One region of the Psychrobacillus sp. AK 1817 genome, then DNA from elsewhere that is predicted to be linked to it. Evidence: a T-box and tRNA genes for the amino acid it is inferred to sense, from the RefSeq annotation. Region 1 holds a T-box; the other regions hold tRNA genes.
What was found. The T-box of region 1 lies ahead of thrS (threonine--tRNA ligase). A T-box ahead of a tRNA ligase gene usually reads a tRNA of that ligase, here a tRNA-Thr.

Region 1 (3,246 bases):
TTACCAATTGCAGTTTTTACTTGTACATCTAATTTAGGTCCATAGAATGCTGCCTCGTCTTCAGCTTCGATATAATCTAAACCTAACTCATCCATTGCTTCTTTTAGCATGCTTTGAGCTTTTTCCCACATTTCATCATCATCAAAGTATTTTTCTTTGTTGTTTGGATCTCTGTAAGATAAACGGAAAGAATAATCATTTAAGTCAAAGTCTTTGTAAACAGAGATGATTAGTTCTACAACCTTTTGGAATTCAGTTTTGATTTGATCTGGACGTACAAATAGGTGAGCATCATTTAAAGTCATCCCGCGAACACGTTGAAGCCCCGATACAGCTCCCGACATTTCGTATCGATGCATAGTACCGAGCTCAGCAATGCGTAATGGGAGGTTACGGTATGAATGCATGCCATTTTTGAAAATCATCATATGATGCGGACAGTTCATCGGACGCAATACTAATGTTTCGTTATCCATTTCCATTGGTGGGAACATAGAATCTTGATAGTGCTCCCAATGGCCAGAAGTTTCATAAAGATCTTTAGAACCCAGCACAGGTGTGTATACATGTTTATAGCCGAGCTTCAACTCTTTATCCACGATATAACGTTCGATTACACGACGAATAGTTGCTCCATTCGGTAACCAAAGAGGTAAACCTTGTCCTACCTTCAATGAGTTAGTGAAAAGTTCGAGTTCTTTACCAATTTTACGATGATCACGCTCTTTTGCTTCTTCCAACATTTTCAAATGCGCTTGAAGGTCTTCTTTTTTGAAGAAGGCAGTTCCGTAAATACGTTGAAGCATTTTGTTGTCACTGTTACCTCTCCAATAAGCACCTGCTATGCTTAATAGCTTGAATTCCTTTAACTTGCCTGTAGATGGCACATGGACTCCGCGACAAAGGTCAAAGAATTCACCTTGCTCATAAATAGAAACCTGTTCACCAGCAGGAATTGCTTCTAAAAGCTCTACTTTATACTCGTCATCTTTAAATTTGTCAAAAGCTGCTTCACGAGAAACATCGTGACGAATAATTTCGATATTTTCATTAATGATTTTTTTCATTTCTTTTTCGATCAATGGTAGGTCATCTGCTGTTATTGGCTCTGGAGAATCTATATCATAGTAGAATCCACTTTCAATAACTGGACCAATACCTAATTTAACATCCTTGAAAAGACGTTTAACTGCTTGTGCCAATAAATGCGCAGAACTGTGACGAAGAATTTCTAATGCCTCATCTGATTCCGGAGTGATGATTGCAATCTCCCCATCCTCTGTAATAGGTGATTTTAGATCAATCAGCTTACCACTTAATTTACCTGCTAAAGCTTTTTTACGCAGCCCAGGGCTGATAGATTGAGCTATTTCTTCTGTAGTTGTAGATGAAGGAAACTCTTTTACTGCTCCATCTGGGAATTGTAATTTAATAACATCTGCCATTTTGAACACTCCTTAATTGTTTTAGATTAAATGCTGGCTTCAAAACTGTTCTTTCCTTGAACAGCTAAGCCTGTTCAGGTAATACGATTATTTATTTTAGACAAAATAAAAAACCCCATCCCGGTAAAGGGACGAGGTTTAAATCGTGGTTCCACCCTTCTTCTATCTATACGAGTATAGATGAAGCTCTGCATCGGCTAACGGGCCGGTGACCGGCAACTGCTACTTCAATTTCACAGCTACTGCTCGGAGGTGGTAAATCGATTGTCGATACTTAAGAAGCTTCCAGCCAAGGCTTCTCTCTCTATAAGTCGTACAAACTGATTATTGTCCTCTTCAACGCATTATTCTTATTCTTATGAAAATGATTATACGCCACGACTTTATCATTTGCAAGTAGTTATTTAAGCTCTCTCCAGTTTTTTCCTCGTAGAGCAACTGGATTAGTGAGTGCTTTAATCCGCTCCATAATACGCCCTGCCTTTACTACCTCTTTTTCTCCGCGTTGCGTGTAGGAAAGATGATGTTGTAATTCATCGTAGTTAAAGTTCGAGGACATAAACGTCGGGAGTTGCTCTGACATTCTATAATGGAGAATTGTCCCTATAATCTCATCTCTTGTCCAGCTAGACATAGTTTCCGCTCCAATATCGTCAAGCATTAGCACTGGGGCCTTTTTCACAAACTCTACTTTTTCAGGTAGAGACTGATCTTGTATCGCTTGTTTCATTTCTCGCAGAAACTCCGGAACATATACAACGACAGAATGAATATGTCTAGCGGCTAGCTCGTTGGCTAATGCTCCCAATAGATAGGATTTACCAACACCAAACTTACCGTAAATATAGAGTCCTTTAGCTGGCAAGACATTTGTTCTTTCCCATTCGTTCAAGAAGTCTTTAGCAGCCCTTACCGCAACTACCCTACTGTCATCCTGTAAATCTAAACTTGAGAGACTCGCCTCCATCACTTCTTTAGGCATATGAATGCTGTCTATCATAGAGGTTACTTTTTTACGTTCATCCTCTATTACCCCTCGCTTACACCTTACATATTCTACATCTATTAGGTTTCGATCTAACACTAGCTTCGGCTCATAGCCCTTCATAAAGTTCGCACACTGCTCTAGCGAGGGACATTCCTTACAATCATGAGACTGAGATTTATATTCATATAGCTTGCTCAAACTTCGACTTATTACTTGTTTCGAGATATCTTCGGAGTTTTCTTCTATAAATCCTTGTATACCCGGATCCTCCAATACTTCTTGCTGTAATTCGTCCAATCGAGAAGTAAATTCGGGAGTAATCACCCTTTTGAGTGTTTCATTGATCCGCTCCATTTTATTCACCTACCTTTTCTTCATACCTAGTTCTTCTAGTAATTTTTGTCTCTCTGCATCAATATCCTGAATTCCATTTGTTTCTTTTCCTGACTGTTTCAGCTCGTCATCTTTTTTATAAAACCAATCTGGCACCTTTTCTTCCCTAGTAGGTTTTTTCGAATAGGATTTCTGTTTAGAGCCTTCATTTTTCCACTTCATATATTGCTCATGCTCATTTCTTGCGAGCTCCATAGCTTCTTTCGCCGTCTTGATATCCTTACGCATCCAGTGTGATGCAATCTTCTCTGCATAATTCTTTGTTAGTTTCATGTCCGTTCGCAGAAGAACGTATTGTAAGAGGACATTCACTACACCAATTGGCATTTTATAATGTGTGACAAAATAATTGGCTAACTGAACATCTGCAAGTATAGGCTCTTTTCCATTAGCAATATCCTTTAAAACCTTTGCAGGAGC
Region 2 (3,246 bases), 190 kb from region 1:
ACAGGACGGAAAGACCCCGTGGAGCTTTACTGTAGCTTGATATTGAATTTTGGTGCAACTTGTACAGGATAGGTAGGAGCCTTAGAGCCCGGAGCGCCAGCTTCGGAGGAGGCGTCGGTGGGATACTACCCTGGTTGTATTGAAATTCTAACCCATACCCGTAACCCGGGTAGGAGACAGTGTCAGGCGGGCAGTTTGACTGGGGCGGTCGCCTCCTAAAGTGTAACGGAGGCGCCCAAAGGTTCCCTCAGAATGGTTGGAAATCATTCGAAGAGTGTAAAGGCAGAAGGGAGCTTGACTGCGAGACCTACAAGTCGAGCAGGGTCGAAAGACGGGCTTAGTGATCCGGTGGTTCCGCATGGAAGGGCCATCGCTCAACGGATAAAAGCTACCCCGGGATAACAGGCTTATCTCCCCCAAGAGTCCACATCGACGGGGAGGTTTGGCACCTCGATGTCGGCTCATCGCATCCTGGGGCTGTAGTCGGTCCCAAGGGTTGGGCTGTTCGCCCATTAAAGCGGTACGCGAGCTGGGTTCAGAACGTCGTGAGACAGTTCGGTCCCTATCCGTCGTGGGCGTAGGAAATTTGAGAGGAGCTGTCCTTAGTACGAGAGGACCGGGATGGACACACCGCTGGTGTACCAGTTGTTCTGCCAAGGGCATCGCTGGGTAGCTATGTGTGGACGGGATAAGTGCTGAAAGCATCTAAGCACGAAGCCCCCCTCAAGATGAGATTTCCCATTACGCAAGTAAGTAAGATCCCTCAAAGACGATGAGGTAGATAGGTTCGGGGTGGAAGCGTGGCGACACGTGCAGCTGACGAATACTAATCGATCGAGGACTTAACCAAATTGTTTGTTTCTAAGATGTCAGTTTATTCAGTTTTGAAAGAATAAATTTTTATTAAAAAAACACTTGTAATAATCTACATAGTTGATATAATAGAACTTGTCTTTCAAATAATTATTCAAGTCTAGTGATGATGGCGAAGAGGTCACACCCGTTCCCATACCGAACACGGAAGTTAAGCTCTTCAGCGCCAATGGTAGTTGGGGGTCTCCCCCTGCAAGAGTAGGACGTCGCTGGGCTTGCAATAAAAATACATAGAAATACATTTTAATACCCAGGAGGATTAGCTCAGCTGGGAGAGCATCTGCCTTACAAGCAGAGGGTCGGCGGTTCGAGCCCGTCATCCTCCACCATAACTTTACTCCTGCCGGAGTAGCTCAACTGGTAGAGCAACTGACTTGTAATCAGTAGGTTGAGGGTTCAAGTCCTTTCTCCGGCACCATTTTTTGAGCCATTAGCTCAGTTGGTAGAGCATCTGACTTTTAATCAGAGGGTCGTAGGTTCGAATCCTACATGGCTCATTCACTTTTTGTGATATAAATATGCGGGTGTGGCGGAACTGGCAGACGCACTAGACTTAGGATCTAGCGCCGCAAGGCGTGGGGGTTCGACTCCCTTCACCCGCACCATTTAATTTAATAACCGAGCGGAAGTAGTTCAGTGGTAGAACACCACCTTGCCAAGGTGGGGGTCGCGAGTTCGAACCTCGTCTTCCGCTCCAAAGATTCATCAAAGTGCCGGGGTGGCGGAACTGGCAGACGCACAGGACTTAAAATCCTGCGGTAGGTGACTACCGTACCGGTTCGATTCCGGTCCTCGGCACCACTTTTATGAAACATTAGCGCCCGTAGCTCAATTGGATAGAGCGTCTGACTACGGATCAGAAGGTTGTGGGTTCGACTCCTGCCGGGCGCGCCATATATACGGGAAGTAGCTCAGCTTGGTAGAGCACTTGGTTTGGGACCAAGGGGTCGCAGGTTCGAATCCTGTCTTCCCGACCAGTTAATTAATAAATTTGGGGCCTTAGCTCAGCTGGGAGAGCGCCTGCCTTGCACGCAGGAGGTCAGCGGTTCGATCCCGCTAGGCTCCACCAATTTAAATTTAAATTTCCTGGCGGCGTAGCTCAGCTGGCTAGAGCATTCGGTTCATACCCGAAAGGTCGTGGGTTCGACTCCCTCTGCCGCCATCTTAAGGACCTTTAGCTCAGTTGGTTAGAGCAGACGGCTCATAACCGTCCGGTCGCAGGTTCGAGTCCTGCAAGGTCCACCAACATAATATTTAGGAGGAATACCCAAGTCTGGCTGAAGGGATCGGTCTTGAAAACCGACAGGCGGGTCATACCGCGCGGGGGTTCGAATCCCTCTTCCTCCTCCATCTTATTGTTAGTGGAAAAATATTATACATAACGTCGACGCAAGCGAAGCGTGGAGGACGTAAAACTCACTAAATGCACAGTTGATTTAAATTTCAACACTTTCTTATTGTCGCGGGGTGGAGCAGTTCGGTAGCTCGTCGGGCTCATAACCCGAAGGTCACAGGTTCAAATCCTGTCCCCGCAACCAAATGGTCCCGTGGTGTAGCGGTTAACATGCCTGCCTGTCACGCAGGAGATCGCCGGTTCGATCCCGGTCGGGACCGCCATTTATTTTTCAACAACTTAGAGATTTAGGATAAGCAAGCAAATCTAGGAAGCAATCGAACGAACGAAGGAGCATACTAAAGTATGTGACTTAATGAGTGAGTGAAGCTGACAAAGAGAAGCGCAGCTTAGTGTAAATCGAAGAGGCTCAGTAGCTCAGTCGGTAGAGCAAAGGACTGAAAATCCTTGTGTCGGCGGTTCGATTCCGTCCTGAGCCACCATTTTATCAAGCGGGTGTAGTTTAGTGGTAAAACCTCAGCCTTCCAAGCTGATGATGAGAGTTCGATTCTCTTCACCCGCTCCAATTAATGGGCCTATAGCTCAGCTGGTTAGAGCGCACGCCTGATAAGCGTGAGGTCGATGGTTCGAGTCCATTTAGGCCCACCATTATTCCGAAGTAGCTCAGTGGTAGAGCAATCGGCTGTTAACCGATCGGTCGTAGGTTCGAGTCCTACCTTCGGAGCCATATATATGGGGAAGTACTCAAGTGGCTGAAGAGGCGCCCCTGCTAAGGGTGTAGGTCGGGCAACCGGCGCGAGGGTTCAAATCCCTCCTTCTCCGCCATATATAAGGCCCCTTGGTCAAGCGGTTAAGACACCGCCCTTTCACGGCGGTAACACGGGTTCGAATCCCGTAGGGGTCATAACTTTAAAAAAGACAATCACTTAGGTGGTTGTCTTTTTTGTTTTGAAAAGATAGAGTTGCGCATGTGCTTTTAGAGGATTAATTCTTCCGAGAGTACTTTACCGGTTTGTCCT
Region 3 (3,246 bases), 540 kb from region 1:
TGACTCCACTGAAATAGAGATAATCCAAAAAATTCTCTCCTCCATCTTTCCCCTCTTCAGTGCTAACTCTTACTACATCCCCTTCCATGGACAATAAATAATAAAGAACAGCAAATCCAAAGGTAATGCCAAGCATAGTAAAAAATAGTTTTTGGAATAAAGTTGACTGAAAATAACTTTTCTTATACTTACGACCTGAAAAGAAATAGTATAAGTTTGTTACCATAAATAAAATCGTCAATCCCATTAGTATCGTGGAAAACATGCATCTATCCCTCTCCTATCGTCTCTCTAGTTCATTCAGTTTTAGTTGTATGAATTCCTCGATAATGAATATAATTAATGTCGATATGACTATCTTGTCAATCGAATATAAAATATATACAAATTAATTAATATAGGAAACGGAATAGAGATATATTCTCAATTCATGGATTAAGACATTTGCATGCTAGTGTACATATGTATAATAAAGTATTAATTTAGTAAGTAAGTGATCGTATAGGACATAAAGACATTGAAATGACTCTCAAGGGATTATTCTAATGAAATAAAAGAACTGAGGATAGAAGATGAGAAAGCTTATGACGTCTGTGTAAAACATAAGTAAAAAAATTAAAATCAATGGAAACTATTAAAAAATAATCATGAATGAGAATATAAAAAAAGCTTACAAAAGCTGCGGTAACAGCATTCATAAGCTTTAGTCAAAATATCAAATTGTAAGTGATATTTCATAATAGATACCGGTGGTCGGGGTCGAACCGACACATCCGAAGATACGGGATTTTGAGTCCCGCGCGTCTGCCAATTCCGCCACACCGGCATAATGAAGGCAGTAAATACTTTTTAAAAATTGGAGGCGGCAACCGGATTTGAACCGGTGATAAAGGTGTTGCAGACCTGTGCCTTACCACTTGGCTATGCCGCCTTAATTTGGAGCGGAAGACGAGGTTCGAACTCGCGACCCCCACCTTGGCAAGGTGGTGTTCTACCACTGAACTACTTCCGCAAAAAACTGGGGTACCTGGATTCGAACCAGGGCATGACGGAATCAAAATCCGTTGCCTTACCGCTTGGCTATACCCCAATGGGGCGACCGATGGGAATTGAACCCACGAATGCCGGAATCACAATCCGGTGCGTTAACCACTTCGCCACGACCGCCACAGAATAAAAAAAAGAGCTAACTAAAAGGAATATGGGGCGACTGATGGGAATTGAACCCACGAATGCCGGAATCACAATCCGGTGCGTTAACCACTTCGCCACAACCGCCATTATTCAAAGTTAACTTATTATTTGGCAGGGGCAGTAGGAATCGAACCCACATCAAAGGTTTTGGAGACCTCTATTCTACCGTTAAACTATGCCCCTATTAAAAACTGGTGGAGGGGGACGGATTCGAACCGCCGAACCCTAAGGAGCGGATTTACAGTCCGCCGCGTTTAGCCACTTCGCTACCCCTCCACTGGTGAGTGGTGCCGGAAAGAGGACTTGAACCCCCAACCTACTGATTACAAGTCAGTTGCTCTACCAATTGAGCTATTCCGGCATAATGGTGGCTCAGGACGGAATCGAACCGCCGACACAAGGATTTTCAGTCCTTTGCTCTACCGACTGAGCTACTGAGCCTCTTCGATTTACGCTAAGCTGCGCTACTCTTTGTCAGCTTCACTCACTCATTCAGTCACGTACTTTAGTACGCTCCTTCTTTCGTTCGATTGCTTCCTCGATTTGCTTGCTTATCCTAAATCTCTATGTTGTTGAATAATAAATGGCGGTCCCGACCGGGATCGAACCGGCGATCTCCTGCGTGACAGGCAGGCATGTTAACCGCTACACCACGGGACCATTTGGTTGCGGGGACAGGATTTGAACCTGTGACCTTCGGGTTATGAGCCCGACGAGCTACCGAACTGCTCCACCCCGCGACAATAAGAAAGTGTTGAAATTTAAATCAACTACGCAATTAGTGAATTTTACGTCTTCCACGCTACGCTTGCGTCGACGTTAATCGCTTTCTTCGTGAAACGATTTGCTCCACCCCGCGACAATAATAAGTGTTGAAAATTTATAATGGTGGAGGATGACGGGCTCGAACCGCCGACCCTCTGCTTGTAAGGCAGATGCTCTCCCAGCTGAGCTAATCCTCCATAGTGCTGGTTTTAATTTAAATGGTGACCCCTACGGGATTCGAACCCGTGTTACCGCCGTGAAAGGGCGGTGTCTTAACCGCTTGACCAAGGGGCCATTATATTATGTAAAGAAGAAATCTATCTGGCGGAGAGCAAGGGATTTGAACCCTTGAGACAGTGTTACCCGTCTACACGATTTCCAATCGTGCTCCTTCGGCCACTCGGACAGCTCTCCTAGAAATGGCTCCGAAGGTAGGACTCGAACCTACGACCGATCGGTTAACAGCCGATTGCTCTACCACTGAGCTACTTCGGAATAATATCGCCTAGCGACGTCCTACTCTTGCAGGGGGAGACCCCCAACTACCATCGGCGCTGAAGAGCTTAACTTCCGTGTTCGGTATGGGAACGGGTGTGACCTCTTCGCCATCATCACTAGACTTGAATAATTACTGAAAGACATTTTCTATTATAACAAGTCTGTAGATTATTACAAGTGTTATTTTAATAAAAATTTATTCTTTCAAAACTGAATAAACTGACATCTTAGAAACAAACAATTTGGTTAAGTCCTCGATCGATTAGTATTCGTCAGCTGCACGTGTCGCCACGCTTCCACCCCGAACCTATCTACCTCATCGTCTTTGAGGGATCTTACTTACTTGCGTAATGGGAAATCTCATCTTGAGGGGGGCTTCGTGCTTAGATGCTTTCAGCACTTATCCCGTCCACACATAGCTACCCAGCGATGCCCTTGGCAGAACAACTGGTACACCAGCGGTGTGTCCATCCCGGTCCTCTCGTACTAAGGACAGCTCCTCTCAAATTTCCTACGCCCACGACGGATAGGGACCGAACTGTCTCACGACGTTCTGAACCCAGCTCGCGTACCGCTTTAATGGGCGAACAGCCCAACCCTTGGGACCGACTACAGCCCCAGGATGCGATGAGCCGACATCGAGGTGCCAAACCTCCCCGTCGATGTGGACTCTTGGGGGAGATAAGCCTGTTATCCCCGGGGTAGCTTTTATCCGTTGAGCGATGGCCCTTCCATGCGGAACCACCGGATCACTAAGCCCGTCTTTCGACCCTGCTCGACTTGTAGGTC

Region 2: it has a tRNA-Thr gene. The T-box ahead of thrS (threonine--tRNA ligase) is inferred to sense a tRNA for this amino acid. The anticodon was not compared.
Region 3: it has a tRNA-Thr gene. The T-box ahead of thrS (threonine--tRNA ligase) is inferred to sense a tRNA for this amino acid. The anticodon was not compared.

Annotation. Positions count from the first base shown of each region.
Region 1 covers NZ_CP031739.1:3,982,170-3,985,415, reverse strand. Annotated here, with positions in the region: gene thrS (threonine--tRNA ligase) at 1-1,445, opposite strand, end outside; T-box leader at 1,570-1,794, opposite strand; gene dnaI (primosomal protein DnaI) at 1,846-2,787, opposite strand; gene D0S48_RS19930 (replication initiation and membrane attachment family protein) at 2,797-3,246, opposite strand, start outside.
Region 2 covers NZ_CP031739.1:3,795,887-3,799,132, forward strand. Annotated here, with positions in the region: rRNA gene D0S48_RS18945 (23S ribosomal RNA) at 1-850, shown strand, start outside; rRNA gene rrf (5S ribosomal RNA) at 973-1,088, shown strand; tRNA gene D0S48_RS18955 (tRNA-Val) at 1,127-1,202, shown strand; tRNA gene D0S48_RS18960 (tRNA-Thr) at 1,216-1,291, shown strand; tRNA gene D0S48_RS18965 (tRNA-Lys) at 1,298-1,370, shown strand; tRNA gene D0S48_RS18970 (tRNA-Leu) at 1,394-1,478, shown strand; tRNA gene D0S48_RS18975 (tRNA-Gly) at 1,496-1,570, shown strand; tRNA gene D0S48_RS18980 (tRNA-Leu) at 1,586-1,674, shown strand; tRNA gene D0S48_RS18985 (tRNA-Arg) at 1,691-1,767, shown strand; tRNA gene D0S48_RS18990 (tRNA-Pro) at 1,774-1,850, shown strand; tRNA gene D0S48_RS18995 (tRNA-Ala) at 1,867-1,942, shown strand; tRNA gene D0S48_RS19000 (tRNA-Met) at 1,962-2,035, shown strand; tRNA gene D0S48_RS19005 (tRNA-Ile) at 2,042-2,118, shown strand; tRNA gene D0S48_RS19010 (tRNA-Ser) at 2,131-2,223, shown strand; tRNA gene D0S48_RS19015 (tRNA-Met) at 2,335-2,411, shown strand; tRNA gene D0S48_RS19020 (tRNA-Asp) at 2,415-2,490, shown strand; tRNA gene D0S48_RS19025 (tRNA-Phe) at 2,634-2,709, shown strand; tRNA gene D0S48_RS19030 (tRNA-Gly) at 2,719-2,792, shown strand; tRNA gene D0S48_RS19035 (tRNA-Ile) at 2,799-2,875, shown strand; tRNA gene D0S48_RS19040 (tRNA-Asn) at 2,880-2,954, shown strand; tRNA gene D0S48_RS19045 (tRNA-Ser) at 2,962-3,052, shown strand; tRNA gene D0S48_RS19050 (tRNA-Glu) at 3,060-3,131, shown strand.
Region 3 covers NZ_CP031739.1:3,439,305-3,442,550, reverse strand. Annotated here, with positions in the region: gene D0S48_RS17220 (potassium channel family protein) at 1-265, opposite strand, end outside; tRNA gene D0S48_RS17215 (tRNA-Leu) at 745-826, opposite strand; tRNA gene D0S48_RS17210 (tRNA-Cys) at 858-931, opposite strand; tRNA gene D0S48_RS17205 (tRNA-Gly) at 938-1,012, opposite strand; tRNA gene D0S48_RS17200 (tRNA-Gln) at 1,019-1,090, opposite strand; tRNA gene D0S48_RS17195 (tRNA-His) at 1,092-1,167, opposite strand; tRNA gene D0S48_RS17190 (tRNA-His) at 1,203-1,278, opposite strand; tRNA gene D0S48_RS17185 (tRNA-Trp) at 1,304-1,377, opposite strand; tRNA gene D0S48_RS17180 (tRNA-Tyr) at 1,387-1,470, opposite strand; tRNA gene D0S48_RS17175 (tRNA-Thr) at 1,480-1,555, opposite strand; tRNA gene D0S48_RS17170 (tRNA-Phe) at 1,560-1,635, opposite strand; tRNA gene D0S48_RS17165 (tRNA-Asp) at 1,779-1,854, opposite strand; tRNA gene D0S48_RS17160 (tRNA-Met) at 1,858-1,934, opposite strand; tRNA gene D0S48_RS17155 (tRNA-Val) at 2,081-2,156, opposite strand; tRNA gene D0S48_RS17150 (tRNA-Glu) at 2,179-2,253, opposite strand; tRNA gene D0S48_RS17145 (tRNA-Ser) at 2,282-2,373, opposite strand; tRNA gene D0S48_RS17140 (tRNA-Asn) at 2,380-2,454, opposite strand; rRNA gene rrf (5S ribosomal RNA) at 2,463-2,578, opposite strand; rRNA gene D0S48_RS17130 (23S ribosomal RNA) at 2,700-3,246, opposite strand, start outside.